DNA from 2 places in the Kerstersia similis genome. Region 2 is predicted to be linked to the other one. Evidence: predicted binding sites of a transcription regulator. Region 2 holds the regulator's gene; the other holds the start of a gene.

Region 1 (15,318 bases), on a different contig from region 2:
GATTGCCGCCGTGCTGGCCTGGCTGCCGTTCATGCAATGGGAGCGACGCCGGCAGCAAGGCGGAACGGGCGCCTGCCCGTTGACAGTGCCAGATTGTTCGGTGCCTGTCTGTTCCGTGCCTGTCGCTAATGGGCCGTTGGAAATGACACAATCTGGAGAAAAATCATGCTGAGTGCCTATGCCGCGCGCCAGATGCGCCAAGCGCTGGCACGATCCTCGGGCCAGCGGTCAGCGTCGCGGGTCGGCGCAACAGCAGGGGAGGCTGAGGCGACCACGGTGGCCGTGGTGGCCGGGATGGCAGCCGATGTGGCGAGCGACCATACGGCTGTTCCCGAGCGTCCTGATGATTATCGTTCGCCGGACACGGGGGCCGTGCTGAAAACCATTGCCAATCCGCATCCGGGGATGCGGACCTGGCAGCAGCATGAGCTGATCCTGCCCGAATTGTGCCCGGCCTCGCATAATCCGGGGGAGGGGTCCTGGTTGCATATCCGCTATCGCAGCCGGGCGCGCTTGCTCGAAGTGTTTTCACTGGGGGCTTATCTCCAGGCATTCATCGGGCATCGTCTGGTGCGTGATGTCGAGCAGTTGACGCAGGTGCTTGCCCGGGATTGCGCACGGGTACTAGGGCATGGCGTCGAACTGGAAGGATATTTTGTGCTGCCCAAACTGGGCCAGGCGGTTCGTACGCGGGTGCGGACAGCGGGTTGAACGGACGCCCGGCAGGCGGGGTTGCAGCCGGCGGGGCAATCAGCCTCTGGCCCGGACAAGGGCATGGGGGGGCATGAGCCCTGGGTCGCGTTCCAGGTGACGATAAATGGTACTGCGATGGATGCCCAGCCGCCGCGCCGCCTGTGACACGTTGCCACTGCAGGCCGCCAGGGTTTGTTCGATCATGGCAAGCGTGGCGTCGCGCAGGCCGGCGGGCTTCGTGCGGGGCGCGGGGGGAGCATCTGCTGCCACGGCGGATGCGGCGGCGCCGGTATCAGATGGCGATGCCGGCTGAAGGGGAGGTGATCCGGCCGTGTTGGATGTCTGGCTACCGGGCAGCGCAACATTTTGCAGATACGCGGCGACATCTGCGGCAGTGATCACGCTGCCGGGGGCGCTCATGACGCTCAAGGTACGCATGAAGGCCTGGAGTTCGCGGTAATTGCCGGGCCAGGGGTGGCGGGTGAGTTGATCCAGCGCGCTGTCATCCAGGGTCAAGGGCAGGGCATCGCCTGCGGTGGCGCGCAGCATGCTGCACACATAACTGCGGAAATCCGCGCGTTCGCGCAGTGGCGGCAAATTGACGCGCAGGTCATGCAGGCGATAGAACAAGTCATTACGGAACTGCTCGGCCTGCACCAGTGCGCCGATGTCCCGGTGGGTGGCGCTGATCAGGCCGAATTCGACCGGTATCAGGCGATCCGAACCCAGGGGTTGCACCGCCCGTTCCTGCAAGGCGCGCAGCAGGCGGGTCTGCAGACTGAGAGGCATGTCGCCGATTTCATCCAGGAACAGAACGCCACCGTCTGCCTCGCGCAGCCGGCCACGCGAGCCATTGCGGCGCGCGCCGGTAAAGGCGCCGGCTTCATAGCCGAACAGTTCGGCTTCGATCAGGGATTCAGGCAGGGCGCCGCAATTGACGGCAACAAAGGGGCCATTGCGCCAGCGGCTGGCTGCGTGCAGCCGGCGGGCATAAATTTCCTTGCCGGCTCCGGTTTCCCCTTGCAGAAACACCCCCAAGCCGCCATCAAAGGCACGGCGCACGGCATCAAATCGCGTGCTCAGTTGGGGATCCAGGGCCAGCTTGGGTGCCAGGGCGGGGTGGGGGCGGACGCCTGCGGGCCGCTCTTCCCTGGGCGGTGTTTCCGCTGATGCCTGGCCCTCAGGGCGTACCGGGCGTGCGGGAGAGGCGGCCGGCGTTGGGGGGGAAGCGTGTGCTGCGGCAGGGGGAGACACCGGCGCGCTTGCAGCCGATGCTGCCAGGGAAACGGCGCTGGATGCCGGGAAGGTCGCGCCGACCGGGATGAGTGTGCGATTGCGGAACAGGCTGGCATAAAAGCTTTCGCCGTCCGGGGCCCGCAGCAAGGTGGCCTCCTGGCCCAGTTGTTGCCATTCGCCCAGCCAGCGTTGCGCCGGCTGATCAAGCAAGTCGCTCCAGGAGGTGCGCAGCAGGCTCAGCGCAAGGTCATTGGCGCCAACAATGTGGCCGTCCTCCAGCAGCAGCAAGGCCCGCTCAGTCGATTCCAGCAAGGAAGGCTGGCGTTGAAAGACGAGCAATTCCCGCCCGGAGAGGCTTTGCTGCATCATCCGGTTGGTAATCAGCCGTGAACACAGCGCGGCCAGGCCCAGCGCGTAGTCATGCAACTGCGACGCTTCGCCGGAAATATCGAGTACACCCATGCGGTCGCCACGCGGCGACCAGACCGGCGCACCGTGACAACTCAGAATACGGTTGCAGTGCAGATAATGTTCCGCACCATGCACGCGTACCGGCGTGTTTTCCAGCAAGGCAGTGCCGATGGCATTGGTGCCGCGGTGCTGTTCGGCCCAGCTGACGCCGGGCTGCAGCGCCACGCTTTCCGCCTGTTGCAGGAAACTGGTGTTTCCAGCGGTTTGCAGGATCACCCCAGTGGCATCCGCCAGCAGCACGATGCCGGCGTGGCGCCCCACCATATTGGAGAGCGTGTCGATTTCCGGCTGGGCCGCCTGCAGCAGGCTGGCATGCTGTGCCAGCCTGACATTGAGTTCGCCGCGTACCAGCATGACGGGATCGGGTTGCATGTCGGATTCCCGAGCCATGCAGCGTTGCCAGGAACGCAGCACCGAGGCCGAAGAGGGTTCGGCTTGCAGTGCAGCGGCGAAATGGAATGTCATCTCTATGGCCTCCCTTAGAACGTCGTTACGATCTATGCGTGGTACGCGCAAGGCGACAAAGATTGCAAAATCAAAGTGTCGCTTTATGCGACAGGTGTTGTCTTTGAATGTGTCGCAGTGTCGCGGTTTGCAGCGTTGCAGCCAGGACTGGCTGAGGTACGGCATAAGCAAATTATGCCCTAAACCTGCGCCTGCACCAGCGCGGAAAACGAGAAGCATTTTTTCCTGCTTCTTGGCATGCTAATTGCTTATGTACCGGCAAGGGCGGCGCCGCATGGTGCGGTTCCGAACCGTTAAAGGAGAAGAGGCATGAATCTGTCAGATTTGAAGAAGCTGGGACTGGATGTCGAATTTCCGTTCAAGAAGAAGTATGAGAACTTCATCGGTGGCAAGTGGGTTGCACCGGTGGCAGGCAACTACTTCGAGGACATTTCGCCCATCACCGGCCAGGCATTTACCAGTGTGCCGCGTTCCGACGCGCAGGATATCGAATTGGCCCTGGATGCCGCCCATGCCGCGCGTGCCGCCTGGGGCAGGACGTCCGCTGCCGAGCGCTCCAACATCCTGCTGCGCATCGCCGATCGCATCGAACAGAACCTCGAACGCCTGGCGGTTGCCGAAACCATAGATAACGGCAAGCCGCTGCGCGAAACCATGGCTGCCGACCTGCCACTGGCCGTGGATCACTTCCGTTACTTCGCGGGTTGCCTGCGGGCCGAGGAAGGCGCAATTTCCGAGATTGACAGCACCACGGTTGCCTACCACTTCAAGGAGCCCATTGGCGTGGTCGGTCAGATCATTCCGTGGAATTTCCCCTTGCTGATGGCCGCCTGGAAGCTGGCGCCGGCACTGGCGGCAGGATGCCCGGTCGTGCTGAAGCCGGCAGAGCAGACGCCGGCTTCCATCCTGGTACTGATGGAGCTGATTGGCGACCTGCTGCCGGCAGGCGTGCTCAATATTGTCAACGGCTTTGGCAAGGAGGCCGGTGAGGCCTTGGCGACCAGCAAGCGCATTGCCAAGGTGGCATTCACGGGCTCCACGCCGGTGGGGCGCCATATCCTGCATGCCGCAGCAGAAAACCTGATTCCGGCAACGGTCGAACTGGGCGGGAAATCGCCCAATATCTTCTTTGCCGACGTTCTCGATAAGGATGATGCTTTCCTGGACAAGGCCTTGGAAGGTCTGTCTATGTTCGCTTTGAACCAGGGTGAAATCTGCACATGCCCCTCGCGCATCCTGATTCAGGAATCCATCTACGAGCGTTTTATTGAAAAGGCGGTTGCCCGGGTCAAGTCCATCAAGACCGGTAACCCGCTGGATCGCCAGACCATGGTGGGAGCGCAGGTATCCAAGGCGCAGATGGACAAGATCCTGTCCTATATCGACATCGGCCGCAACGAAGGCGCAGAGTGCCTGATCGGCGGCACGCGTAACCCGCTCAAGGAAGGCCTGGAGGATGGCTACTACATCAGCCCGACTTTGCTGCTGGGCAAGAATGACATGCGTATTTTCCAGGAGGAAATTTTCGGGCCCGTCGCGGCTGTCACGACGTTCAAGGATGAGGAAGAAGCCATCGCCATCGCCAACGATACGTCCTTCGGCCTGGGTGCCGGTGTCTGGACGCGTGACGGTTCGCAAGCCTACCGGGTCGGGCGTGGCGTGCAGGCAGGCCGGGTCTGGACCAACTGCTATCACCTCTATCCTGCGCATGCGGCGTTCGGTGGCTACAAGGAATCCGGTATCGGCCGTGAAACCCACAAGGTCGCCTTGTCCAACTACCAGCAAACCAAGTGCCTGCTGGTGAGCTACAGCCCCAACGCATTGGGCTTTTATTGAGCACGAAACGAGCAGACGGTAGGCCGGGACGTTTCGGCCTGCTGCCTGCGCGTTGTCTGTGGCGCCCAGCGCCACAGACCCCTTTGGTGGCGAAGCATGATCGGGATCAAGACGCCCGGTCACGCTTTTGTCCATGATGGTGTTTGATTTGTTTCAAGGAGCGTATCCATGCAACGCACGATGAAAGCGGCAGTTCTACGTACTTTCGGCCAGCCCCTGCGGATCGAAGAAGTTGAAGTTCCGCGTCCGGGGCCGGGTGACATCCTTGTCAAGATCGAAGCATGCGGCGTTTGCCATACCGATCTGCACGCCGTGGAAGGAGATTGGCCGGTCAAGCCCAATCCGCCCTTCATTCCAGGCCATGAGGGCGTGGGGCATGTCGTGGCGGTTGGCCAGGGCGTCACTCATGTCAAGGAAGGGGATCGCGTCGGTATTCCCTGGCTGTATTCGGCTTGCGGTTATTGCGAGCACTGCCTGGGCGGCTGGGAAACGCTGTGTGAAAAGCAGCAGAATGCCGGTTACTCGGTCAATGGCGGCTTTGCGGAATACGCGCTGGCCAATGCTTCCTATGTCGGTTTGCTGCCCAAGAGCGTGGACTTCATCGAGATTGCGCCTATCCTGTGCGCCGGCGTGACGGTGTACAAGGGATTGAAGATGACGGAGACCCAGGCTGGGCAATGGGTCGCCATTTCGGGAATCGGCGGCCTTGGGCACGTGGCTGTGCAGTACGCGCGAGCCATGGGGCTGAATGTTGCCGCCGTGGATGTTGATGATGAAAAGCTGGAACTGGCGCGCAAGCTGGGCGCCGAAGTCACCGTTAATGCACGCAATACCGACCCTGCGGCTTACCTGAAACGTGAAGTCGGGGGCGTGCATGGCGCGCTGGTGACCGCCGTGTCGCCTATCGCGTTCCAGCAGGCCATGGGAATGACGCGCCGTGGCGGCACGATTGCGCTCAATGGTTTGCCGCCGGGCGAGTTCTCGCTGTCCATTTTCGATATGGTGCTCAATGGCACGACCGTACGCGGTTCCATTGTCGGGACGCGCCTGGACTTGCAGGAGGCCCTGGATTTTGCCGGAGATGGCAAGGTCAAGGCGACGGTGACGTCCGACAAGCTGGAAAACGTCAACGAAGTGTTCGATCGCATGCGCCAAGGCAAGATCAACGGCCGCGTCGTATTGGATCTGGCTGCGTGATGCCAGAAGGGATGCGCCCTTGGGCGCATCCATGAAAAACACCCCGGAAGCGCGGATATCTGTCGCGTTTTCGGGGTGTGTTTTTTTTATGGCCGCCACTGCGTGAGCCTGGCCCGTCGGGCCAGGCAAGGTTCAGGTATTCCTGCGGTCAGGCTTCGACATCGGCAGAGGCCTCCGCCGCTTGTGCCATGAAGCCGCCACTTTGGCGTTCCCACAGGCGGGCGTAAAGGCCGCCTTGCGCCAGCAGTTCGGCATGCGTGCCGCTTTCGACGATATGGCCCTGGTTCAGTACGACCAGACGATCCATGCGGGCAATCGTGGAGAGACGGTGGGCGATGGCGATCACCGTCTTGCCGCGCATCAGGATATCCAGGCTGTCCTGGATGGCTGCTTCTACTTCCGAATCGAGCGCCGATGTCGCTTCATCGAGCACCAGGATGGGGGCGTTTTTCAGCAGGACTCGGGCAATGGCAATGCGTTGGCGCTGCCCGCCGGACAGTTTGACGCCGCGTTCGCCGACGTAAGCATCCAGCCCCTGGCGGCCATCGCCATCGCTCAGCTTGGGCACGAAGTCTGCGGCGCTGGCCTGGGCCAGGGCTTCAAACAATTCTGCATCGCTGGCGCCGGGACGCCCGTAGAGCAGGTTTTCCCGGATGGAGCGGTGCAGCAGGGACGGTTCCTGGGTCACGATACCGATCTGTTCGCGCAAGCTATCCTGCTGCACTTGGGCGATGTCCTGCTGGTCAACCAGAATGCGTCCGCCCTGGACGTCATACAGCCTCAGCAGCAAGTTGACCAGCGTGGATTTACCGACGCCAGATGGGCCGATCAGGCCGATTTTTTCTCCGGGACGAATGTGCAGATCCACGCCCTGCAGAACGGGATGGCGTTCGTCGTAGTGGAACTGGACATGGTCAAAGCGGATATCGCCCTGGGTGATGGCCAGTGGCGGGGCCTTGGGCGCATCCACGACGCTGCGCGGTTGGGCGATGGTGCGCAAGCCGTCCTGAACCACGCCGAAGCTTTCGAAAATGCCGCTCACGACCCACATGATCCAGCCGGACATGGTGTTGATACGGATCACGAGGCCCGTGGACAGCGCAATGACGCCCAGGGAAGCATGGCCGGCGTGCCAGAGCCAGACCGCGAGCCCTGCGGTGCCGACGATCAGAATGCCGCTCAGGCTGGTAATGGCGAAGTCCATGGCGGTGATGACGCGGCCGGACATTTGCGCCTTGGCCGTTTGCTCCGCCATGGCGGCCTGGGCGTGCTGCTCTTCCAGACGGGTATGGGCGAACAGCTTGAGCGTGATGATATTGGTATAGCTATCGACAATACGGCCCAGCAGCTTGGCGCGCGCGGCTGCGGATGCCGCGGAGCGGCGCCGTGCCAACGGCACGAAGTAAGCGAGCAGGCCGATATAACAGACCAGCCAGAACAGCAGCGGCAGGGTCAGCAGCCAGTCGGCCTGGGCGAACAGGTAAATGGCGCTGCCCGAATACACCACCATGCGCCAGAGGGCATCCACCATCTGTACGGACGATTCGCGCAGCGCCAGCGACGTCTGCATGATGCGGCTGGCAGTACGGCCGGCCAGATCGTTCTGGAAAAAACTCAGGCTTTGTCCAAGGACATAGCGGTGGTTCTGCCAGCGGATCATCGTGGCGAAATTCGGGTTGATGGTCTGGTGCACCAGCAGGTTATGCAGGCCAGACAGCAAGGGCCGGACCAGCAGGGCGATGATGGCCATCGTCAGCAGCGCCGTACCATGCACCGTGAAAAAATCTTCCTTGGCCGTGGATTGCGCCATATCGACGATTTCACCGATAAAGCTGAAGAGGGCGACCTCAACCAGCGAACCGGCCAGCCCGACGACCAGCAGCAGAATGAACCAGGGCCAGACTTGCTTCAGATAGAAGCGGTAGAACGCGCCTACCTCGTCCGGCGGCGCGGTATCGGGCGATGGCTTGAACGGATTGATCAGGTTTTCGAAACGTTGGAACAGGGACGACTTGGTCTGTTTTGGCATGCGTAACTCAGTATTTTTGAAGCTGTGTGCAACGAGGGTCAATCCTGCGGCGCACGCGCCGTGGTGGGGGGCGGTGCGGCGTCGGGAGCGACCTGGCCGGTGTGTTCCGGCTCGGCGTGTTCGTGTAATTCTTCTGCAGGATGATAACGGCGGACACGCCACCGTACGCGCAAGTCGTTCCAGAGCGGCGGCAAGGCCAGCACCAGCAAGAAGAAGGAAAGCGGCAGCGTCATGGAATAGCCCCAGGACTGAAAGCCGAAAGCGCCTGTCATGGCACCTACCAGAAAAGCCAGCAGAAGCTTGCTGTGCAGAATCAGCTTGGCGCGATTGGCAACGACCCGCCCTTGCCCCCGATGGGTGGCGCGCGGGCTATTGATATAGAACAGCTTGCCCAGTTCTATGCCAATATCGGTCACCATGCCGGTGACATGGGTCGTGCGGATCACGGCATTGGAAATCTTGGTGATCAGGGCATTTTGCAGGCCCATCATGTAGCACAGCAGGACGACGGTAGGAGGCTGCAGAAAAGTGACCTGCCGGGCAATCTGCGCGCCGATCAGGCCGAACAGCAGCAACAGGGCTGCCTCCAGCAGCATCGGAATGGAGTACTGCGAGTGCAGGCGCTTGCGGCGCGCATAGTTGACCAGAATGGATGTGGTGATGGCACCGGCCAGGAATGAGCAGACGGCCACGACGCAGGCCAGCGCCAGCTCGAGATTGCGGGCACTGAGATGATCGGCAATGCCGGAGACCATGCCTGACATATGCGAGGTGTACTGGCCAACCGCCAGGAAACCGCCGGCATTGGCTGCACCCGCGACAAATGCCAGGCAGGCGCCCAGGCGCGCGTCAGTCTTGGGCGTCCGACGAGTATCGGTCCAGTGTGTGTAGCGCAACGACATAACCCTTCCAAAAGCGGGGGAGCAGCGGAAACGGGAGCGTATGGCCTTGGCAGGGCAAGGGAACGCGCTGCGGCGGTCCGGTCAGCAAACTCATTATAGGAGCGCCAGGGCTGGTTGGCACTTAAACGCGCGCGCCGACGAGCCTGCACGGGCGCAAGCGCAGCAGCGGTTCATACCCTGCAGCGATGGAGAGTCTCGGTGCTATCATCATTCGCTTGGTGGCGGGCACCAGGGGCCAGATGCAACATCCCCTGTTCCGCTTGTTCAACTGCGCCAGGGTGCGCTCACAGGCCGAGTCGCCATGCGTTCCAATTCTTCCCGTTCCTCCCGGCAGGCTTCTGCTCCAGGCAGCAGGCGTTCAGGTCCCTTTTCTGGCCGGAAGCTGGTCGTTCTCGGGGTGGTGTTTCTTTTTGCGGTACTGGCCAGCTGGGTCGGGCAGGATCGGGCGCCTTCGTCAGAGGTAACGCCGCAGGCGGGGGCCGCGGCGGAACGGTCTGCGGCGCAGTGGCCGGCGCTGCCGACGGACCAGTACCGTTATGCCATACAAGGCCAGGTTGTGCATGTGGCGGATGGCGACACGCTGACGGTGCGGCCGGCTGGCCAGGCGCAGCGTCGCATTCGGCTGGCCAATATCGACGCGCCGGAAACCGGGGATGGCGCGGCCCGTCCGGGGCAGCCCTTCGGTGCGGCAGCGCGTCGCGAGCTGGATCGCCTGGTCGCGGGCCAGCAGGTGTCCTTGCAATGCTACGAGGCAGATCAATACGGGCGCGATGTCTGCGACGTATTGCTGGGCGGGAACGATAGCGCCAACCGGCGCATGGTGGCCGCTGGCTATGCCTGGGCCAACCAGCAGGGCAAGGGCAAGCATCTGCGAGACAAATATATGGTGACGCTGGAGCAGCAGGCACGGCGTGAAAAACAGGGAATTTGGGCCGAACCGGACGCTATCCGTCCGTGGGTATGGCGCTATGATTGCTGGCAGCAGGGCAAGTGCTGATCGGCCTTGCCGTGAACTGAGCCGGGACAGTCATACGGGGCAGTCGGCATGGAAGGGGGGAACGGGGAATGCGCGTATTGCGGTGGGCACGATGGGGAGCAATGCTGGCGGCCGTCTGGCTGGCCGGGTGTGAACGAACGCCGGTGAACAGCCCCTATCCGGATGGGGCCATGGCGCAGAACACGCTGTACACCACGTTCATCAGCCGTTCGCCAAAATCGCTGGATCCGGCCAAGTCCTATGCGACGGACGAGACCCCCTATACCTACAATATCTACGAACCGCTCTACGGCTATCACTACCTCAAGCGGCCGTATGAGTTGATTCCCCGTGCCGCCGAAGCCATCAGCGAACCGGTGTATTACGACGCTGCGGGCAAGCCGTTGCCGGCGGATGCGCCGGGCGAGAGCATTGCGGAAAGCGTTTATGACATCCGTCTGCGCCCGGGCATTCTGTTCCAGCCGCACCCGGCATTTGCACGGACTGAAGCGAGGGGCTACCGGTATTGGCCCATTGCTGCGGAGGATCTGGCAGCAGTGACCGGCGTGCCGGATTTCCCGGAAACCGGTACCCGGGAGCTGACCGCGCACGATTATGTTTATGCATTCCGGCGCCTGGCCCATCCGCGTCTGGCTTCGCCCATTCTGTCCGTGATGGCAGAGCACGTCGAAGGCATGGAGGAATACAGCCATAGACTGAAACAGGCCTATGACAAGGCGCTGGGCGAGTTTCGTCAGCAGCATCCTGACGCGGACAGGCGCGAATTGCCTTGGCTGGATCTGCGGGATCATGGTTTTGCCGGTGTGGAAGCCCTGGACGATCATACGCTGCGGGTGCGCGTCAAAGGCAAATACCCCCAGTTCAAATATTGGCTGGCCATGACGTTCTTGGCGCCGGTGCCGTGGGAGGCAGACCGCTTCTATCATCAGCCGGGCATGGCCGAGCGGGATCTGTCGCTGGATACCTGGCCGGTGGGGACGGGACCGTATTACCTGGCGGAGTCTTTGCGTAACCGGCGTCATGTTCTGGAGCGCAATCCGAATTTCCGTGGTGAATCCTATCCTTGCGAGGGGGAGCCGGGAGACGAGGCGGCGGGCCTGCTGCAAGACTGCGGCAAAAGGATGCCTTTTGTGGACCGGGCCGTGTTCAGCCTGGAAAAAGAGGCAATTCCCCTGACCGGCAAGTTCATGCAGGGCTATTACGACCTGCCGCAGATGGAACGGGGCGAGTTGGGCGTGGCCATGCGTGTCGCGGCGGGCGACTCCGCCGACAAGGCAGCGCGCTATGCCGAGCGGGGTATTCAGTTGCCCAGTACGGTCGAAACCACCATCTGGTACCTCGGCTTCAATTGGAATGATCCCGTGGTAGGCAAGGGGGATAGCCCCGAACAGGCGGAACGCAACCGGAAATTGCGTCAGGCCATCAGTATTGCCTTCGACTGGGAAGAGTACGTTGCGCTGTTCGAAAATAGCCAGGCGCTGGTGGCGCAGGGGCCGGTTCCTCCCGGTGTGCTGGGGTATGAAGATGGCCCGGAGGGAATCAATACCCAGGTTTATGACGTCGTCGATGGCAAGCCGGTGCGCAAGTCGCTGGAAGAGGCTCGGCGTTTGCTGGCGGAAGCCGGCTATCCGGATGGGCGTGATGCCGAGACTGGCCGGCCGCTGGTGCTGTTCTACGATTCCATGACCGGGGTGGGTTCCAATCCGGCGGAAGACTGGTACCGCCGCCAATTGGCCAAGCTGGGCATTCAGCTGGAAGTCCGCGCGACGGATTTCAACCGTTTCCAGGAAAAAATGCGCAACGGCAGCGCCCAGCTCTTCATGTGGGGCTGGGTGGCGGATTATCCGGACGCCGAGAACTTTTTGTTCATGCTGTATGGTCCCAATGGCAAAGCGGCATTCGGCGGAGAAAATGCCGTCAATTATGTCAATCCAGAATTTGACGCCCTGTTTGAGCAAATGCGTTTTCTGGATGACGGCCCGGAGAAAAAGGCCTTGATTGACCGCATGGTCGTGTTGTTGCAGCGGGACGCACCATGGATGTTCGGTTATTTCCCGATGTCTGGCGGCGCCTATCATCAGTGGCTGCACAATGCCAAACCGACGCAGATGGTGCGCAACAATTTGCCGTATCTCAGGCTGGACGTTGACCAGCGTATCGAGCACGTAGCGCGCTGGAACGCGCCGTCGTGGTGGCCATTGTGGCTGGTCGGCGCCCTGGTCGTGCTGGGTGCTGTGTTGGGCGTCCGGGCCTTGCGCCGCCGCGATCACCGGGCGATGCGGCCCGAGGGAGACAAGCAAGCATGATGGCTTACACACTACGCCGGCTATTGCATGGCGTGTTCATCCTGGTCGGAGTCAACCTTTTGACTTTTCTGCTGTTCTTCTGGGTCAACAGCACGGATGACATGGCGCGTGTGGCGATCGGCGGTCAGCGCATCAGTCAGCAAGCGGTCGAGCAATGGAAAGTGGCGCATGGCTATGACAAGCCGCTGTTTTATAACGCCGAGGCATCGGGCAGTGGCAAGCTGACCGACACTATTTTCTATACGCGTTCAGCGCCTTTGCTGGCACTGGATTTTGGCCAATCGGATTCTGGACGGGATATCGGCCGGGAAATACGTGACCGCATCGGGCCCAGCCTGGCCTTGGCGATTCCCAGTTTCATCCTGGGCATGGCCGCCAGCATCGTGTTTGCCTTGCTGCTGGTATTTTTCCGCGCCACACCGCTGGATTTCTGGGGGGTGGTGCTATGCGTGATTCTGCTCTCCATTTCCAGCCTGTTTTACATCATTGCCGGGCAATGGCTGTTTGCGAAGGTCTGGCAACTGGTGCCGTACTCCGGTTATCAGCCGGGCATGGATATGATCCGCTTCCTGGCCTTGCCGGTGCTGGTGGCGGTCATCGCCCGCTTGGGGCCGGAAGCGCGGTTCTACCGCACTTTGTTCCTGGAGGAAATCGGCAAGGATTATGTGCGCACGGCGCGCTCCAAAGGGTTGTCAGAAACCGTGGTGTTGTTCCGCCATGTGTTGCGCAATGCGCTGCTGCCTATCCTGACTGGCGCCGTGTCGGCCATTCCGCTGCTGTTCATGGGCAGCCTGGTGGCCGAAGCCTTTTTCGGCATTCCGGGGCTGGGCAGCTATACCATTGATGCCATTAATGCCCAGGATTTTTCCGTGGTGCGAGCCATGGTTTTCCTGGGGGCATCCTTGTATATCGTTGGGGTGTTGCTCGCTGATATTTCCTACACGCTGGCCGATCCCCGCGTGCGTTTCCAATAGGCGGCCCGCATGCCCAAGTTTGTCTTGCTCTGGACCGATGCCGCGCTTTTCCTGGTGCTGGCGTTTCTGCTGATCTATGCCTGGCGGGTGCGTCGTTTGCCTGCGCTGCGCGCGAGTTGGCGTGAAGTCTTCCGGCGGGCGCCGGCGGCCTGCTCGGCGCTGGTGCTGGTGGTCTTTGGCAGTATCGCTTTGCTCGATAGCATTCATTTCCGGCCCCAGTTGCCCCCTGTGCCCGGCGCGGCGGCTGATGCGCCGCCCAGTTATGCGCCTGTGGTCCGATCTGCGCTGGATCTGTTGCTGGACGGGACTGCGCTGTCCTCTACCGAAAAGACATATTCCGCGCCGTTGTCGGCCTATCAATTCACCAAGGAGTCCTTGCTGATTGATGGCATCACGGTACGGGATTTTCCGCGTTTGAAGCATGGTGGCGCGCATCTGGACGACCCCGAGGCGCAGCGGGGTGGCGATATCGCCAGGCGGGCAGGCCTGGGCGTTGCCGCGGGCGTACTTGCTGCCGTGCTGCTGGCCGCCGCCGGACTGGCTGTCCTGGGGCGGCGCGGCGGGGGCTGGCGTCAGGCAGCCAGCGATGTGCTGGCGCGGCGGACGGTCTATCCCTGGCTGGCCTTGTGGTGCACGGCCAGCCTGCTCTTGCTCCTGGTGGCGCTGGCGATCAGTCTGGCTGGTGGGTACCACATTCTGGGCACCGACCGTACAGGCAATGATGTGCTGTGGCAGGCCATGAAAAGCCTGCGTACGGCGCTGGTGATCGGGTTTCTTACCTTGCTGGCGATGTTGCCGCCAGCGTTGTTCTTCGGTATTGCCGCAGGGTATTTCAAGGGCCGGGTAGATACCGTCATCCAGTATCTTTACACCATTCTGACGTCCATCCCGGGGGTGCTGCTGATTGCCGCCTGCGTATTGTTGATGCAGGGTTTCATCGACCGCCACCCGGAACTCTATGGTACGGCTGCCGAGCGCGCCGATCTGCGACTGTTCCTGTTGTGCATGGTGCTGGGGTTGACGGGCTGGGCTGGCCTGTGCCGGCTGTTGCGGGCCGAAGCGCTCAAGCTGCGCGAGCTGGAGTACGTCCAGGCGGCGCGCGCTTTTGGCGTATCGCATTGGCGCATCATGCTGCGTCACCTGTTGCCCAATGTGACCCATATCGTACTGATTACTGCCGTGCTGGAGTTTTCAGGTCTGGTGCTGTACGAGGCCGTGCTGTCCTATCTGGGGATTGGTGTCGATGCGACGACCCGTTCATTCGGGTCGATGATTGATATGGCGCGGCTGGAAATGTCGCGGGATCCCATGATTTGGTGGAATCTGCTGACCGCGTTTGGCTTTATGCTCGCGCTGGTGCTGGCTGCCAACCTTTTTGCTGATGCCGTGCGCGATGCCTTTGACCCGAATGGCAATCATGCCCGCCCGCGCCGGCGTTTCAAGCGTCGTGAACGGCCGGCGAGCGCCGTCCGGATGGCATCTTCGGCACACGCCGCCAACGGGGAAGGGAAATGAATCAGAAAAATACCGCGGCGGCGTCCGGGTTGTTGCTGGAAGTCAGTGGTCTGGATGTGGATGTGGATACCGGGCTGGATGATGTCCGGGTGGTCAAGGACCTGGCGTTCAGCATTGCGCGGGGCCAAACCTTTGCGTTGGTGGGGGAGTCCGGCAGCGGCAAGAGCATGACGGCGCTGGCCTTGATGCGGCTTTTGCCGGCAGCGGCCCAGTTAACGGGCGGCACGGTTCGCCTGGCAGGGGAAGAAATCTCCGGTGTTTCCGAACAGGCCATGCGGCGTGTGCGCGGCGGCCGGATCGGCATGATTTTTCAGGAGCCTTCCACCAGCTTGAATCCTGTCATGCGTGTGGGCGATCAGATCATGGAAACGCTGCAGGCCCATACCAGATTGCGTGGCGCGGCCTTGCGCGAGCGGGCCATACGTTGGCTCGATCGTGTCGGGATAGCCGAAGCCGCCAGTCGGATAGATGACTACCCATTCCAGTTTTCCGGGGGCCAGAAGCAGCGCATCATGATTGCCATTGCGCTGGCCGCCGAACCGGCATTGCTGATTGCGGATGAACCGACGACAGCGCTGGATGTCACCGTGCAGGCTCAGATTCTGGATTTGCTGGCGGATATTCAGCAGGAACTCGAAATGGCGGTGCTGTTGATCAGCCACGACCTGGCTGTGGTGCAGCGCGTGGCGGATCATGT
Region 2 (15,318 bases):
CGCCGCAGAAGCCCGGTAACGCCCGTTATCAGCCCCTGGAGCCGGCGCCCGGCCGCTATGTAGGCGTCAAGGCTGAATAATAAGCAGCGCTGAATACGCAGCACCGCCCTGGAACCGGCCATGGCCGTCGTGCGGCACGACCGCCATGGGTGTCGGCCGGGGCGGCGTCTGCCGGCGCCGTCTGAGGGCGGGGCAATGCAAATACCGATACCGCCAGGGCCGGTTTTCCGGCAAGATGGCCCGCATGGGGCGCGTGTTGCGATAAAGATGGGAATAAGAGGAGACACAAAATGAGTCAGAAAATTGCTTATGTCACGGGTGGAATGGGTGGAATTGGAACGGCAATCTGCCGTCGCCTCGCACGTGACGGCTATATCGTGGTGGCCGGTTGCGGCCCCAGCCGGGATTGGCGCCAGTGGCTGGACGAGCAGGAGGCCGATGGCTTCCAGTTCCACGCGTCAGTGGGTAATGTGGCCGACTGGGATTCGACTGTCGCGGCGTTTGAGAAAATTCGTGCTGAACTGGGGCCGGTCAATGTGCTGGTGAACAATGCCGGGATCACGCGCGATGGCGTCTTTCGCAAGCTCAGCCGCGAGGATTGGATGGCAGTCATCAACACCAATCTGAACAGCCTGTTTAACGTGACCAAGCAGGTGATTGAGGACATGGTGGGCAGCGGCTGGGGTCGTATCATCAATATCAGCTCGGTCAATGGCCAGAAGGGCCAGTTCGGCCAGACCAACTATTCCACGGCCAAAGCCGGTCTCCATGGGTTCACCATGGCGCTGGCCCAGGAAGTGGCCAACAAGGGGGTAACGGTGAATACGGTTTCCCCCGGCTATATCGGTACCGAAATGGTGCGCGCCATACGTTCCGACGTGCTGGAAAAGATCGTTGGAACCATTCCTGTGCGCCGCCTGGGAACACCGGAAGAGATTGCTTCCATTGTTTCCTGGATTGCCTCGCCTGATGCAGGTTTTGCCACCGGGGCGGATTTCTCCGTCAATGGTGGCCTGCACATGGGGTGAGGAAACCGCCGTCCGGCGCCCGCCATTCGGGGCGCCGCTGCAAATGAAGTTTTATCAGGATTGCCATGACTCAAGCCAAGCCAGCCGAGGCGGCGCAACGCCTCATCAAGAAATACCCCAATCGCCGTCTGTACGACACGCGAACCAGTACCTACATCACCCTGGCTGACGTCAAGCAATTGGTCATTGCCAGCGAGCCGTTCCTGGTCGTCGATGCCAAGACCGGCGAAGACCTGACGCGCAGCATCCTGCTGCAGATCATCCTGGAAGAAGAGAGCGGCGGCATGCCGATGTTCTCGGCGCCGGTGCTGGCGCAGATCATCCGTTTCTATGGTCACGCGATGCAGGGCATCATGGGTTCGTACCTGGAAAAGAACCTGCAGGCATTCATGGAAATCCAGGAACGGATGGCCGAACAGTCGCAAGGCTTGTACGGCAAGCAGTTCGGCCCCGAAGTCTGGGCGCAGTTCATGAACGTGCAGGCGCCCATGGTGCAGAGCATGATGAACAACTACATAGAACAGAGCAAGAATCTGTTCGTGCAGATGCAGGGCCAGATGCAGGATCAGGCACGCAACCTGTTTTCCACTTTTCCGTTTCCGCCGGGCGGCAAGGACGAGCAGCGCTAGCCTGGAGCGCGAGCACAGAGAAAACGGGCAAGGATGGAAAAAGGCAGCGCATGGACGCCGCCTTTTTCCATTGTCCCATTGCGCCATGCTTCCGGTCGGTCAGGGCGGGCCAAGCCCGAGCCGGTGGCCGGCCTGGGCATCATCCTGGCAGTAAGCCGTTCGCAACAGGAGTCATCCATGGCTATTGTGAAAACGTCGTGCCTGTCAGTCTGGGCGGGGGTTCTGGCAGGGGCATTGGCCGGCTTGTCGATGACGGTTCAGGCCGCACCCGACGCCATTTTCATCAATGCCCAGGTGTTTACCGCGGACGAGGCGCAGCCTGCAGCGCAGGCATTTGCGGTCGAGGATGGGCGCATCCTGGCCATTGGCGGGCAGGATGCGGTGCTGGCCTATCGGGGGCCGCAGACTCAGGTGATAGACCTGGAGGGCAAGCGGGTTTTGCCAGGGCTCATAGATGCGCATACCCATGCGGTGATCGGAGGTCTGGCCGCGTTGTCGCCGAACCTGGAGGACGAGGCGTTGGCGTTGCCCGAGCTTGTCCGGCGGGTGCAGGCGTGGCGCGCCGCCGCAGGCGGCAAAGCGGGCGAACCGCTGGTGGTGTTTGGCGTGAATCCCGATGCCTGGGCTGACCCTCAGCGTCTGTCTGCCGCGTTCGACGGCCCTGGCTGGGAGGGGCAAGCCCTGTTGCTGATGGGGTCTGATCTGCATACAGCCTGGGCCAATCGCGCCATGCGGGCCCAGGCAGGCATCAATCGGGACTATGCGCAGCGCCTGACGGCGGCGCAACGGCATACCGTGGGGCTGGGGCCGGAGGGTGAGCCTGACGGCATCCTGGTGGATGCCGGCGTGGATTTGGCAACGCTGCAGTTGCCGCGGCCGGACGCCGCGCAGTTGCTGGCGGCAGCAAGGTTTGCCGTGCAGGCCAACAATCGCTATGGCATTACGGCCTGGATGGACCCGGCTGCCAATGCCGGCCCGGGCGAGGCCTTGTTTTCGCGTGCGCCAGGCAGTACGGGCACGGGTATTCTGCCTGCATATCGCGCCCTGGCCGAAGCGGGGGAGCTGACCGCCCATGTGGCAGCCCTGCTGGTTGTCAGCCCGTTCAGCGATGCGGAAGATCTGGATCGGCTGGCAGAGGTGCGGCAGCAGTTCCTGGGGATCCCTAACCTGAGCCTGCCAGGAATCAAGATATTTGCCGATGGCGTGCTGGAGTATCCGGCGCAAAGCGCCGCCCTGCTAGGCCAGTATGGCAATTCAGGCATGCGCGGCGAGATGTTGCTGAGCCGTGATGGCTTGCAGGCACTGGTGGATGCGGCGGATGCGCGCGGTTGGCTGGTGCATATCCACGCGCTGGGCGACCGAGCCGTGCGTGAATCGTTGGATGCCTTCGAGTGCGCCCGCCAGCGGCGGGAGAGCGGCATATCGCACTCCATCACGCATCTGCAATTGGTGGATCCGACGGATTATCCCCGTTTTGCGCGCCTGGGCGTGATCGCTGTGATGCAGCTGCATTGGGCCGAGATGGACAATTACCTGCTGGATCTGGTCAAGCCCTATCTGAGCGAGCAGGCGTTCATGGGGCAGTATCCGGCCCGCTCTCTGCAAACGCAGGGGGCCGTCATTGCGGGTGCCAGCGATTGGCCGATTTCAACGGCCAACCCCTGGGAAGCCATGCACCATGCAATGACGCGCCTGGGGCCCGAGGGGGGCTTGAACCCGGCCGAGCGCATGGATGCCAGCAGCATGCTGCTGGCCTATACCCGGCATGCCGCGCAGGCCATCGGCCAGGCTGAGCAGATCGGATCATTGGCCGCGGGCAAACAGGCAGACTTTATTGTCCTGGACAGGGATGTGCTGGCGGTCGATGCCGCAGCCTTGAAAGAGACCCAGGTGCTGGCCACTTATTTTGCCGGCCGAAAGATATATGAAGCGCCATAGCGCCATATAGGGCCGGCTATGTCGGGCAAGAGGGCAGAACCCTGGCCGGCGAGCCGGGGCTGCCGCGTTCAGGCGGCGTCTTTTTCTTTTTCGATCAGCTTGTGCAGCTTCTCTTTGTCGAGCAGTTGCACCTGGCGCTGATTGACGCGGATCAGCTCTTCGCGGGCAAAACGTGAAAACAGCCGGCTGACGGTTTCCAGGGTGAGCCCCAGGTAATTGCCGATTTCCTCACGGCTCATGCGCATGACGAACTCGGTGGAGGAGTAGCCCAGCGCCGAGAGACGGGTGGAAAGATTCAGCAGGAATGCCGCCAGACGCTGTTCGGCACGCATGGATCCCAAGGCCATCAGCATCTGGTGCGACCGCGAAATTTCGCGGCTCATCAGGCGCAGGATCTGTTGCTGCAGGCTGGGCAGGTGGCGTGCAAGATTGTCCAGGTCTTCCAGGTGGATGACGCAGACTTCGGCATCTTCCAGGGCGACGGCATTGGAGACATGGTGGCCTTCTACCATGCCATCGAGGCCGACAATTTCACCGGGAAGGTGAAAGCCGGTGATCTGGAATTGCCCCTGGGCATTTTCGATCTGGGTCTTGAGGGTACCGATGCGGACGCTGTAGATCGCCGTCAAGGGTTCGTGCAGCGTGTAGAGCGGCTGGCCTTTTTCGATGCGCAGGCGCTCCTTGATCAGGCCATCGAGTTTGGCGACGTCGTGGGTATTCATGCCAATCGGCAGGCAGACATGCCCCAGCATGCAACTGGAACAGTGCACGGCTTCAGAGGGCAGGAGGACTCGTTTGGCCATGGATGGGTGTGAATTCCGTGAGAGAGGCGGCAGCAGGCATACCGTAAGACCCGGGCAGAGCATCGAACAAACGTTTGAAATTTGCCCGGAATCTGTCCGATGATTTCAAAGGATTGTAATTGACTTTGCTCAATAAGACGCAAAATGGCCGGCTACCCCTGGTTTCAGGGCTAGCCGGCCATGGTGTTGCCAGGCTTAGAGGACGTCGCCGGCGTAGTCCGCCAGGCGCGAGCGTTCGCCGCGTTGCAGGGTGATATGGCCGGCGTGCGGCCAGCCTTTGAAGCGATCCACCACGTAGGTCAGGCCGGAGCTGCCTTCGGTCAGGTACGGGGTGTCGATCTGGGCGATATTGCCCAGGCAGACGACCTTGGTTCCCGGTCCGGCGCGGGTGACCAGGGTTTTCATCTGCTTGGGCGTCAGGTTTTGCGCTTCGTCGATGATCAGGTACTTATTGAGGAAAGTGCGGCCGCGCATGAAGTTGAGCGACTTGACCTTGATGTGCGAACGGATCAGGTCCAGCGTGGCATTCTGGTTCCAGTCGCCGCCGTTGGTGCCGCTGGTCGAGTGCAGGACTTCCAGGTTGTCGTCCAGCGCGCCCATCCAGGGCTGCATCTTTTCTTCTTCCGTGCCGGGCAGGAAACCGATGTCATCGCCCACGGGCACGGTGATGCGCGTCATGATGATCTCGGTATAGCGCTTGGTTTCCAGCACCTGGGCCAGGCCGGCGGCCAGCGCCAGCAGGGTCTTGCCGGTGCCTGCCTGGCCCAGCAGCGACACAAAGTCGCAATCGGGGTCCATCAGCAGGTTCAGGGCGAAATTCTGTTCACGGTTGCGGGCCGTAATGCCCCAGACGTTGTTCTTGCCGTGGGAGTGGTCGCGCAGCGTTGCGAGGACGGCAGTCTTGCCGCTGACTTCTTTGACGCGGGCATGCAGCGGCAGGGCGCCATCCAGGAACACGAACTGATTCACCGTGAACTGGCTGCACAGCGGGCCATGGATGCGGTAATACGTCGTGCCGCCCTGTTGCCAGGATTCGATGTCCTTGCCGTGCTTGTTCCAGAAGTTTTCCGGTAACTGCAGCAGGCCGGTATAGAGCAGGTCGGAGTCTTCCAGCACCTGGTCATTGAAGTAGTCTTCCGCATACATGCCCAGCGCACGCGCCTTCAGGCGCATGTTGACGTCCTTGGAGACGAGGACGACGGGCTGTTCCGGACGGCTGTCCTGCAAGGCTTTGAGCACGCCCAGGATCTGGTTGTCTGCCTTGGCGACCGGCAAGGAGGGCGGCAAGGCGCCTTCCATGGCGGTGGTCTGGATCAACAGCTTGCCGCTGGCATCCTTGTTGCCCAGGGCGCTGAGCGCCATGCCCTGCGTGATGTCGGGGGTGACATCCATCAGCGCATCCAGCGAGCGGCTGACCTGCCGGGCGTTGCGGGCGACTTCCGACATGCCCTTCTTGTGATGGTCCAGTTCCTCCAGCGTCATCATCGGCAGATAGACGTCGTGCTCCTGGAAGCGGAACAGGCTGCTGGGGTCGTGCAGCAGGACGTTGGTATCCAGAACGAACAGTTTGCGCGGGTCGTTGGCAACATGGCGGCCGCGGCGGCGCGAACGGGTGGGTGCGGCCGCCACAGGCACTGCAGGCGCGCTGCTGGCAGGCACAGGAACCAGCGGCGCGACCGGCGCCTGCGGCACATCGGATTCCACGGCTGCGGCGGCGGGGGGCGCAACCTGGCGTGCCGCCTGCTTGCGGCCGGGCCTGGCGGGTGCCTTGGGCGCCTCGGGCGCTGCTGACGCAGCCTGCGCCGGCTGGCTTGCCGGTACGCTGTCTGCGGTCTGTCGGGCGGAGACCGCAGGGGGGGCAGCAGAGGGCGTCGGGACGGCGGGCGGCGTCGCCCGCACTGCGGTAGCCGTCTGGGAAACCGGTGCGGTGGCACTGGCTTCCTGGGCCTCCGTGGCGACTGCAGCGAGAGGAGCGAGCGCGGCGACGGGCTCCGCCTTGCGAGGGGCTGGCCGATAGGCCGGTGCCTTGGCAGGGGCGTCAAGAATCGTGGCGGGACGGACTGGCAGCTTGGGAAGAGGCATGAACAGTTGGCTCCGGAAAAGGCGCGCTGGGAAACGTTCTAAGGAACACGGTAGTGTCTAGCCTGGCGCAGGCAGTCAGGGTACCGGCGGTACGGTGCTGACGGCATGGCGCAGGCCCGGTCGGCAGCAGGCTCAGCCTATGCTTTGCGCTGCCTGGAGAACTTCATGGATATGTCCGGGGACCTTGACGCCGCGCCAGGCCTGCACAAGCTTGCCGGTGGCGTCGATCAGGAAGGTGCTGCGTTCAATACCGCGTACCTGGCGGCCGTACATGTTCTTCATCTTGATGACGCCGAACAGGTTGCACAGGGTCTCGTCAGGATCGGAAATCAGTGGAAAGGGCAGTTCGTGCTTGCCGGCAAAGTTTTCGTGCGAGCGCAGGCTGTCGCGCGAGACGCCAAATACCAGGCAGCCGGCCTTGATGAAGGCGGCATAGTCGTTGCGGAAGTCGCAGCTTTCCGTGGTACAGCCTGGCGTATTGTCTTTGGGGTAGAAATACAGCACCACGGCGCGGCCCGCGCATTCAGCGAGGCTGATGGGGCCGATGGTGCTTTCCGCGACAAAAGACGGAACGGGATGACCGATCTGGATCTGGCTCATGCTTGCTGGTCTCCGGTAGGAAGCAGCGCGACGACAACGCGCCGGCCTTCTGCCATCAAAATATTGTAGGTGCGTGCGGCCGCCTGGGTGCCCATGACTTCTACGCCGACGCCGGCGCGCAGCAGCGGCAGCAGCAAGGCATGCGCGAGCAGGCGCTGGCGCATGCCGGTGCCGATCAACAGCACTTCGGGGGAATACGGCGAGCGCCGGGGGACGGCATCTTGTTCCGGCTCATCGAGAAAGGCGAGGGGGTTGGCGGCCGGGTCTTCCAGCCTGGCGGCCTGGCGCAGATGAGGAGCGGCAATCTCTTCCGGACGCGAAACCGGCCAGTGGCCAATTTCGCCTTCGGGGCCGAAAACAACCGCATGGGTGTAGCGCACCTGGTTGATTTCTATGTAGTCATCGCCGTAGGCCGTGACCGTGTTGAGGGAAGTGGCGGGATCGGAATGCAGTTTCAAGCAAGGACTCCGTAGAGGGCGTCGCCAGGCCGGGGAAAGGAAGGTGGCCCAGCGGTACAGCGCCCGGTGTCATTCTTGTTCTGATAATAGCGCAAACCCGAGCCCGGGTTCGGCAATCCGTGCGCAGCAAAGAGGGTCTGGCGGTCCCGCCGGGATCATGGCCGGGCGCAGCGGCGAGCCCAGCGGTTTGTACACATTGTGTCATGTCGGGGTGGAGCTGTCCGGGCATGGGCGTATCATCCCATCGCGTTGATTCTCGTTTCGCACACTCCGGCGGCCCGCATCCCGGTGGCCTTTGCGGCGCTCCGGCGCCCGGATGGCCTCGCATTGAGCCAGCGTTGATGGTTTCTGCCGCTTATCTGACGGCCATCATCTGCTGCGCCTGGGCGGCCATGGCTGGTCTGGGCTGCCATGGGCAGTTTTCCCACCGTTTTTACGACGGTTTTTTGGCGGTTTTTTTGGCGGTTTTTCGCCTGGGCCGCTCTTCTTTCTGACCTGCATTTTTTTCTTGTCTTTGCATATGGAACTCGCCTGGCTCTGGATTCCCGCCACGATCGCTGCTGCCGCCTTTCAGGCTGGCCGGAATGCGGCGCAACGCAGCCTGACCGGCACCCTGGGCACGCTGGGGGCCACGCAGGTGCGTTTTCTGTTCGGTTTTCCTTTTGCGCTATTGTTCCTGGCAGTCGTGCTGGCCTGGGAAGGGCATCCCGCGCCGGGTGTGAACACGGCGTTTCTGGGCTACATCCTGGCGGGCGCCATCACGCAGATTGCCGCGACGGCGCTGATGCTGGCAGCCATGAAAGAGCGTTCTTTCGTCACGGTGACGGCCTGGATCAAGACCGAACCTATTCAGGTCGCCTTGTTCGGCATGGCGGTGCTGGGCGATCCGATGTCCTGGCTGGGCATGGGCGCCATTTTGCTGGCATCGGTCGGCGTGGTGCTGATGTCGCGGATCTCGGCGGGTGCCATGGCGGGCGGCGGTTCCTGGCGGCCGATTTTCCTGGGCCTGTTTTCGGGGTCCATGTTTGCCATCTCGGTCGTTTTCTTTCGAGGCGCCATTCTGCAGATCGGCTCGGGTTCCTTTGTCCTGGATTCCACCTGGGCCCTGGTTTGGTCACTCGGCATCCAGGTATTGCTGCTGATGGCCTGGATGCTGCTGTTTGACCGCAAGCTGCTGGTGGCCTGCGCTCGGGCATGGCTGCCGTCCATTCCTGGCGGTTTTCTGGGGGCATCCGCGTCGCAGTGCTGGTTTCTGGCATTTGCCTTGACCAGCGCCGCCAATGTGCGAACCCTGGGTTTGATCGAAGTGCTGTTCGCGCAGATGATTTCGCGCAGCTTCTTCGCGCAGACCCCCACCCGGCGCGAGACGGTCGGTATCGTGCTGATTGTGGCCGGGGTGGCCTTGCTGGTGAGCCAGGCAAGCTGAGTCCCGCCAGGCGCCGGGATAAAGGCCGGGGCAGCGACCGAGGCAGGGTTCATGTCCCGGGGGGGGCAACTCTGGCGCAACCCAGGTTCAACCCCGGCGCAATTCAGGCGCCGGCCACGCGAAAATGTAAAAAGTCCGGCGGCGTGACATCCCTGATGGAAGTAGGGGATTTATCGTCCGTCCCTTGCAGTACACTCGTTTGATGGATTGCGGTCGTTCAGGGTTCCTGGCGGTCTGGCTGGCCTCATGGGGGTAGCCGGGTGCAGTGGGCAGAACCTGATGGCTGGCCATGATGGCTGGCTTTGCCGCTGGTCTGCGGGCCCTTGCAGGGCCTGATCACGCGAGGGTGTGCTTGCTGCCTGCATGGCCGCTTGGCACGGTGTTTTTGTTTTTGCTTGGCGCAGGTTCCGATGAATCAGCCTATATTCAATGGTAAGGGCCGCCGGGCCGCATTACGTGGCATGGCGGGCATGTTGGGGGCATTGGCGCTGCCGGCCTGGGCCGCGCGGCGCGGTGAAGAAGCCGCGCTGTCGCGTCTGGCGGGTGTCAGCGCCAGTGCCGATGCCAGGCTGATGGCCGCTGCGCTATCGGCACAGGCGCCGGGCCTGTCGAGCCAGGCTTTGGTGTTGGCCGTGCAGGCGCTGGAGAATGCGCGCCGTGAGTCCATGTTGAAGGTGGCGCCGCGATCCTTGGCCGTCATAGATTTCAGCCTGCCATCGACGCAGAAACGCTTGTGGATCTTCGATCTGGAAAGCAAGGCCTTGCTGTTCGAGGAGTGGGTGGCCCATGGCCGCAAGACGGGCGACAACATGGCCGAGCATTTCTCCAATATCCATGAAAGCCATATGTCCAGCCTGGGCGCGTTCCAGGCGGGCGCCACCTATACTGGCAGGAACGGATATTCCCTGCGCCTGCATGGCCTGGAACCCGGCTTCAATGATCAGGCTTTCGCGCGCGCCATCGTCATTCATGGGGCGCCGTATGTCAGCCAGAACATCATCCGGGCTCAGGGCCGCCTGGGCCGCAGCTGGGGGTGCCCGGCAGTGCGCAACGAAGTGGCGCGGCCCTTGATCAATACCTTGGCTGACAATGCTTTTCTGTTCAGTTTCTATCCTGACCGCCAATGGCTGAGCCAGTCGGCGCTGGTGGGCGGCCGGGTGCGCTGGCTGGCCTGAATCTGCGCCCCAGGCCAGCCTTGGGCAGGCCTGGGGCAGGTGACGTGTCGCGGTGCGTGGGCCGTCAGTAATCCGATTCCAGGATACGGGCAGCAGGTGCAGCGCCGGGCGCCATCGGTTCCGGGCGGATGGCAGGTAGGCTGGTCACCAGAATGGTGGTGCCGGGCTTCAGCACGCCATAGAGCTGGTGCATGAATTCAGGCGGGGCCTTGATGCCATCCTCCAGCGTGCTCAATTCCGGCGGATTGCCCAGCAGGGCGTAGCTGGTCCAGTGGTGGCGCGGGAGTTGCGGATCCAGCGGGCTGGGTTCATCGAGCATTTCATCGCCCATGACCAGCAGCAGCGTGCCGTCGAAACGAGCTTCCGGCGAGGCGACCAGTGGCGCAGCGCCAATGACGATGCCATCGCGCAGGACATAGACGCGCTGTTCCGCCAGACTGGCCAGAATGCTGACCGGGCCGTCTTCCGGTGCGAGGCCGGGATCCCAGAACTCCCCGCTTTCAAAACTGGCAACCAGGGCGGCTGGCAACTGTGTCGGGTCGCTGGCGACGGGCGCCAGCAAGGCGGGAAAGGCGACGGCAGCCGGGTTCACCTTGGCATCGCTGACCACGACGGTATCGCCGCGCCGCGTTTCGGCGAAGAGTTTTTGCGCGAATTTCTGCGGCAGGCGGACGCAGCCATGCGATGCGGGGTAGCCGGGCAGGGAGCCGCCATGCAGGGCGATGCCATCCCAGGTCAGGCGCTGCATGTAAGGCATGGGCGCATTGTTGTAGAGATTGGAGCGGTGATCCTTGGATTTCTGCAGGATTGTGAAAACGCCCGTGGGGGTTTCGTGTCCTTCCTTGCCTGAACTGATGGTAGAGGCTGCAATGGCAATGCCATTGCGATAGACATACAGGCGTTGTTCATCCAGGCTGACCAGGACGATCAGCGGGCCGGCCGGTGCGATTTCCGGGTGCCAGTAAAAGTCGCCCGGGCGCAGCTGCGGTTTGCCCGCAGGCTGGGTTCCGGTGCTGGGCGCGGCAGCGAAAACGCTGGCAGGCAACAGCGATACCAGGCCAAGCGCAGCGGCTTGGGCGAGAAGTCGGCGGCGGTGCGGTATTTTGTCCATGGCAGCAAGCCTAGCATGATGAAAAGGGATGTTGGAGGCCGGTCTGTATCAGACTATGATGCCGGGCCGCGACACTACGGCCCGGGTTTGTGCCCTGGCGGGCCGGAACGCGGCGGGTTCATTTGCCGCGCAGGCGTCCATGCGCTAGATTAATGGATTCGGCATGCGCGGCATCGTAAAATCCGTCATCCGGTTTCTTTCCCGATTTTGCCGCTAACTTCCGTGTCCATGCGCCGTTCCCGCCGGATTCCAGGGAACGCCTGGTCGTCGGCCTGCCTGGTTGTGATCCGGCCCATGGCAGCCTGACTGGAAGAGGCTGGGTTCAGTGGGTGCGGCGGCCGGCCAACCGGGCGCCGGCAAGGCGGGGAGGGGGCGGGTGGCCCTCGTGGTGCCCAAGGTTTTGATGTCAGTGCGCATCCTGGAAGCGAGCAGCGTATCCGCCAGGCCGTACGCGGTATCAAGGAAATGTTTCGCAAGGATGGTCTGTTGAGATGAAACCAATAAAAGTTGGCCTGCTGGGCCTGGGAGTGGTGGGTGGCGGCGTATGGGATGTCCTGCGTCGCAATGGCGAGGAGATCTCGCGCCGTGCCGGGCGCTGTATTGAAGTGGCTGCCATTGCCGTGCGCGATGTGGCCAAGGCGCGTGCCCGGGTCGATGACGATGTGACGGTCACGGCCGACCCGTATGCCGTCGTGCGCGATCCGGCCATCGACATCGTGGTCGAGCTGATAGGCGGCTCCACGCTGACGCGCGAGCTGGTGCTGGAAGCCATTGCGCAAGGCAAGCATGTCGTGACGGCCAACAAGGCTTTGCTGGCGGTGCATGGCAATGAAATCTTTGCCGCCGCCTCCAAGCGTGGCGTCATGGTGACTTTCGAAGCTGCGGTGGCCGGCGGCATTCCCATCATCAAAGCGATTCGCGAAGGCCTGACGGCCAACCGCATCGGCTGGTTGGCCGGCATCATCAACGGCACCACCAACTTCATTCTGTCGGAAATGCGCAGCAAGGGCTTGCCCTTCGCCGCTGTCCTGGCCGAGGCGCAGCGCCTGGGCTATGCCGAAGCTGACCCGACCTTCGACGTCGAAGGCGTGGATGCCGCGCACAAGCTGACGCTGCTTGCATCGCTGGCGTTTGGCGTGCCGGTACAGTTCGATAAGGCGCATATCGAAGGGATCAGCCAGCTGGAGCAGGAAGACATCGTTCATGCCGAGCGCCTGGGCTACCGCATCAAATTGCTGGGTGTGACGCGCCGTCGTGCTGACGGCATCGAATTGCGCGTGCATCCGGCGCTGGTGCCGGCGCAGCGCCTGCTGGCCAATGTCGAAGGGGCGATGAATGCCGTGCTGGTCTGGGGGGATGCCGTTGGCGCCACCCTGTATTACGGACAAGGGGCCGGCGCCGAGCCGACCGCATCCGCCGTGATCGCTGATCTGGTCGATGTGACCCGCCTGCATACTGCCGACCCCCACAATCGCGTGCCGCACCTGGCGTTCCAGCCCGATGCGCTGTCCGATCTGCCCATCCTGCCCATCAGCGAAGTCCAGACGGCATACTACCTGCGGCTCAAAGTGCAGGATCAACCGGGTGTGCTGGCGGATATCGCCGGTATCCTGTCGCGTGCCGGCATTTCCATCGGATCCATGATCCAGGAGCCCGCCGAAGATGGCGCGACCATCATCTTCCTGACGCATGAAGCCGTGGAGCGCAATGTGGATGCAGCCATTGCCAGCATCGAGCAACTGCCCTTCGTGCATTCCCGCGTGACCCGTCTGCGCCTGGAAAATCTGAAATGAAATACATCTCTACCCGTGGCGGCATGGCGCCGCAAAGCTTTTCCGACATCCTGCTTGAAGGCCTGGCGCCCGATGGCGGCCTGGCCATTCCCGAACAGCTCCCGCGCCTGGACGCCGAGACGCTGGAATCCTGGCGCGGCCTCTCCTACCCGGCGCTGGCCGTCAAGGTGCTGAGCCTGTTCGCCGACGACATTCCGGCCGCAGACCTGGAACGCCTGGTTCACGCTGCGTACGCGCCGGGCGTGTTCGCAGACGACGAAGTCGTGCCGCTGCGTCCGCTGGGCGATGGCATTTCGCTCCTGGGCTTGTCCGAAGGGCCGACGCTGGCCTTCAAGGACATGGCGATGCAGTTCCTGGGCCAGGTATTCGAATATGTCCTGACCCAACGCGGAACCACGCTCAATATTCTGGGCGCGACATCGGGTGATACCGGTTCGGCGGCGGAGTATGCACTGCGCGGCAAGCGTGGCGTGCAGGTGTTCATGCTGTCGCCGCATGGCCGCATGAGCGCATTCCAGCGCGCGCAGATGTTCTCGCTGCAGGATGCCAATATCCATAACATCGCCCTCAAGGGCGTGTTCGATGATTGCCAGGATATCGTCAAGGCACTGGCCGGCGACCTGGAATTCAAGTCCAAATACCGCCTGGGGGCCGTCAACTCGATCAACTGGGCACGCATCGCTGCCCAGGTCGTGTATTACTTCCACGGTTGGCTCAAGGCCACGAGCGGCCCCGGCCAGCAGGTCTCGTTTGCCGTGCCGTCGGGCAACTTCGGTAATGTACTGTCCGGCCATATTGCGCGCAGCATGGGCTTGCCGGTGCGGCGCCTGGTGGTGGCCACCAATGAGAACAACGTGCTGGAAGAGTTTTTCCGCACCGGTATCTATCGTCCGCGCGATTCCGTACATACCTACAAGACTTCCAGCCCGTCGATGGATATCTCGCGCGCCTCGAATTTCGAGCGCTTCATCTTTGATCTGGTGGGGCGTGACGGCGCGCGCGTGGCGGATCTCTGGCGCGAACTGGCTGCGACCGGCCAGTTCGATCTGTCGGCCGAGCTGCCGCGCTTTGAAAGCGAATACGGATTCGTGGCGGGGGCCAGCTCGCATGGCGATCGCCTGGCGACCATCCGCAGCGTGTTTGCCGCCGATGGCCTGATGATTGATCCGCACACGGCGGACGGTCTGCATGTCGCCCGTCAATACGTAGAGCCGGGTGTGCCCATGCTGGTGCTGGAAACGGCGCTGCCGGCCAAGTTCTCGGAAACGCTGGAGGAGGCCCTGGGCCGTCGCGCTCCGCTGCCGCCCGCATTGGCGGATCTGGAAAGTCGCCCGCAGCGTGTGGATGTCCTGGAAAATGATGCCCAGGCCGTACGCCAGTACCTGATGGCCCGCGCCCAGCTGTAATCGACGGCGCAAGGGCATGAGCAACCCCTGGAGGCCACGGGCTTTCAGGGGTTTTTCATTGATAGGCCGCGTGAAATATCATGTCGTGTCGGCAAACCTGCCGGTTGGCGGCTGGCCAATCGTCCCATCGTCCAGCTGGATGGCAGGACCGCTGGCCGAGGACTGTCTGTCGTCCGCAGGAAATCAGCGATTGCCCAGCAGTCGCCTGGCGGCTTCCTGGCCGCTGCGTACGGCGCCTTCCAGTACGCCGGGGTAGCCGGTGTCGGTCCAGTCGCCCGCCAGATACAGGCGGGGCCAGGGGCTGGTGGCACCAGGGCGGAACAGGCCGGGGCGTGCGGCAAAGGTCGCGCGTTTTTCCACGATCAAGGCCCGGGCGCAGGTGTCGGGTGGCGGGGGCTGCGTCACGGCGCGTGCTGTGCGTGCTTGCCATTGGGCGCGCCACTGGGCATCCATGGCTTGCGCCAGCGCGTCGCGGCCGCGTGCCAGATAGGGCCCGGCGACGCTGCCGACGATGCTGATTTCCCCGCATTCGCTGCGCCCGGTAAGCATGGCGCGGTCGAAGATCCAGTGGCCGGGCTGAAGCCCGTGCTGATCATCGAGTTGCATCATGGGGAACGGCAGGCGCCAGGCGGCGGCCAGGCGCAGGTTGAGTGTGGCGATGGCTTCGAATTCAAAAGCATGCAGGGCCTGCAGCAGCGCGCCGGCGCCGGGGGCGTCTGGCAGGCCCTGCAGCAGGCGTGCGGCCTGCGGTGGCGGTACGGCCAGGATCACGGCGTCGTAGGTGTCATCCTCCGGCGTGGCCGTAGCGGAGCCTGCCGGCATGTCCGGGCCGATCCGCCAGCCGGATGCCAGCGCATGAATGTTCCGGA

Evidence for each region. Region 2 encodes FNR, which switches genes on or off when oxygen is low (the NO sensors DNR and NnrR bind a similar motif). Its sites were predicted from a motif close to TTGATNNNNATCAA; they were not measured.
Region 1: adhP (alcohol dehydrogenase AdhP) is a predicted target of FNR. The motif match lies at 4,845-4,858, and genes of this name have one in related genera.

What each region holds. Positions count from the first base shown of each region.
Region 1 is NZ_CBCSIQ010000024.1:39,931-55,248, reverse strand. It holds gene ACNA1V_RS13940 (VUT family protein) at 1-172, shown strand, start outside; gene ACNA1V_RS13935 (hypothetical protein) at 166-711, shown strand; gene ACNA1V_RS13930 (sigma-54-dependent Fis family transcriptional regulator) at 751-2,865, opposite strand; gene exaC (acetaldehyde dehydrogenase ExaC) at 3,175-4,701, shown strand; gene adhP (alcohol dehydrogenase AdhP) at 4,870-5,898, shown strand; gene ACNA1V_RS13915 (ABC transporter ATP-binding protein) at 6,047-7,927, opposite strand; gene ACNA1V_RS13910 (YoaK family protein) at 7,966-8,829, opposite strand; gene ACNA1V_RS13905 (thermonuclease family protein) at 9,227-9,826, shown strand; gene ACNA1V_RS13900 (ABC transporter substrate-binding protein) at 9,895-12,132, shown strand; gene ACNA1V_RS13895 (ABC transporter permease) at 12,129-13,106, shown strand; gene ACNA1V_RS13890 (ABC transporter permease) at 13,116-14,621, shown strand; gene ACNA1V_RS13885 (ABC transporter ATP-binding protein) at 14,618-15,318, shown strand, end outside.
Region 2 is NZ_CBCSIQ010000001.1:120,501-135,818, forward strand. It holds gene ACNA1V_RS00450 (PHA/PHB synthase family protein) at 1-80, shown strand, start outside; gene phbB (acetoacetyl-CoA reductase) at 291-1,028, shown strand; gene phaR (polyhydroxyalkanoate synthesis repressor PhaR) at 1,094-1,657, shown strand; gene ACNA1V_RS00465 (amidohydrolase) at 1,835-3,595, shown strand; gene fnr (fumarate/nitrate reduction transcriptional regulator Fnr) at 3,664-4,398, opposite strand; gene ACNA1V_RS00475 (PhoH family protein) at 4,594-6,480, opposite strand; gene ACNA1V_RS00480 (peroxiredoxin) at 6,613-7,080, opposite strand; gene ACNA1V_RS00485 (Mth938-like domain-containing protein) at 7,077-7,538, opposite strand; gene ACNA1V_RS00490 (EamA family transporter) at 8,047-8,964, shown strand; gene ACNA1V_RS00495 (murein L,D-transpeptidase catalytic domain family protein) at 9,375-10,139, shown strand; gene ACNA1V_RS00500 (L,D-transpeptidase) at 10,204-11,250, opposite strand; gene ACNA1V_RS00505 (homoserine dehydrogenase) at 11,742-13,043, shown strand; gene thrC (threonine synthase) at 13,040-14,449, shown strand; gene hpnE (hydroxysqualene dehydroxylase HpnE) at 14,633-15,318, opposite strand, start outside.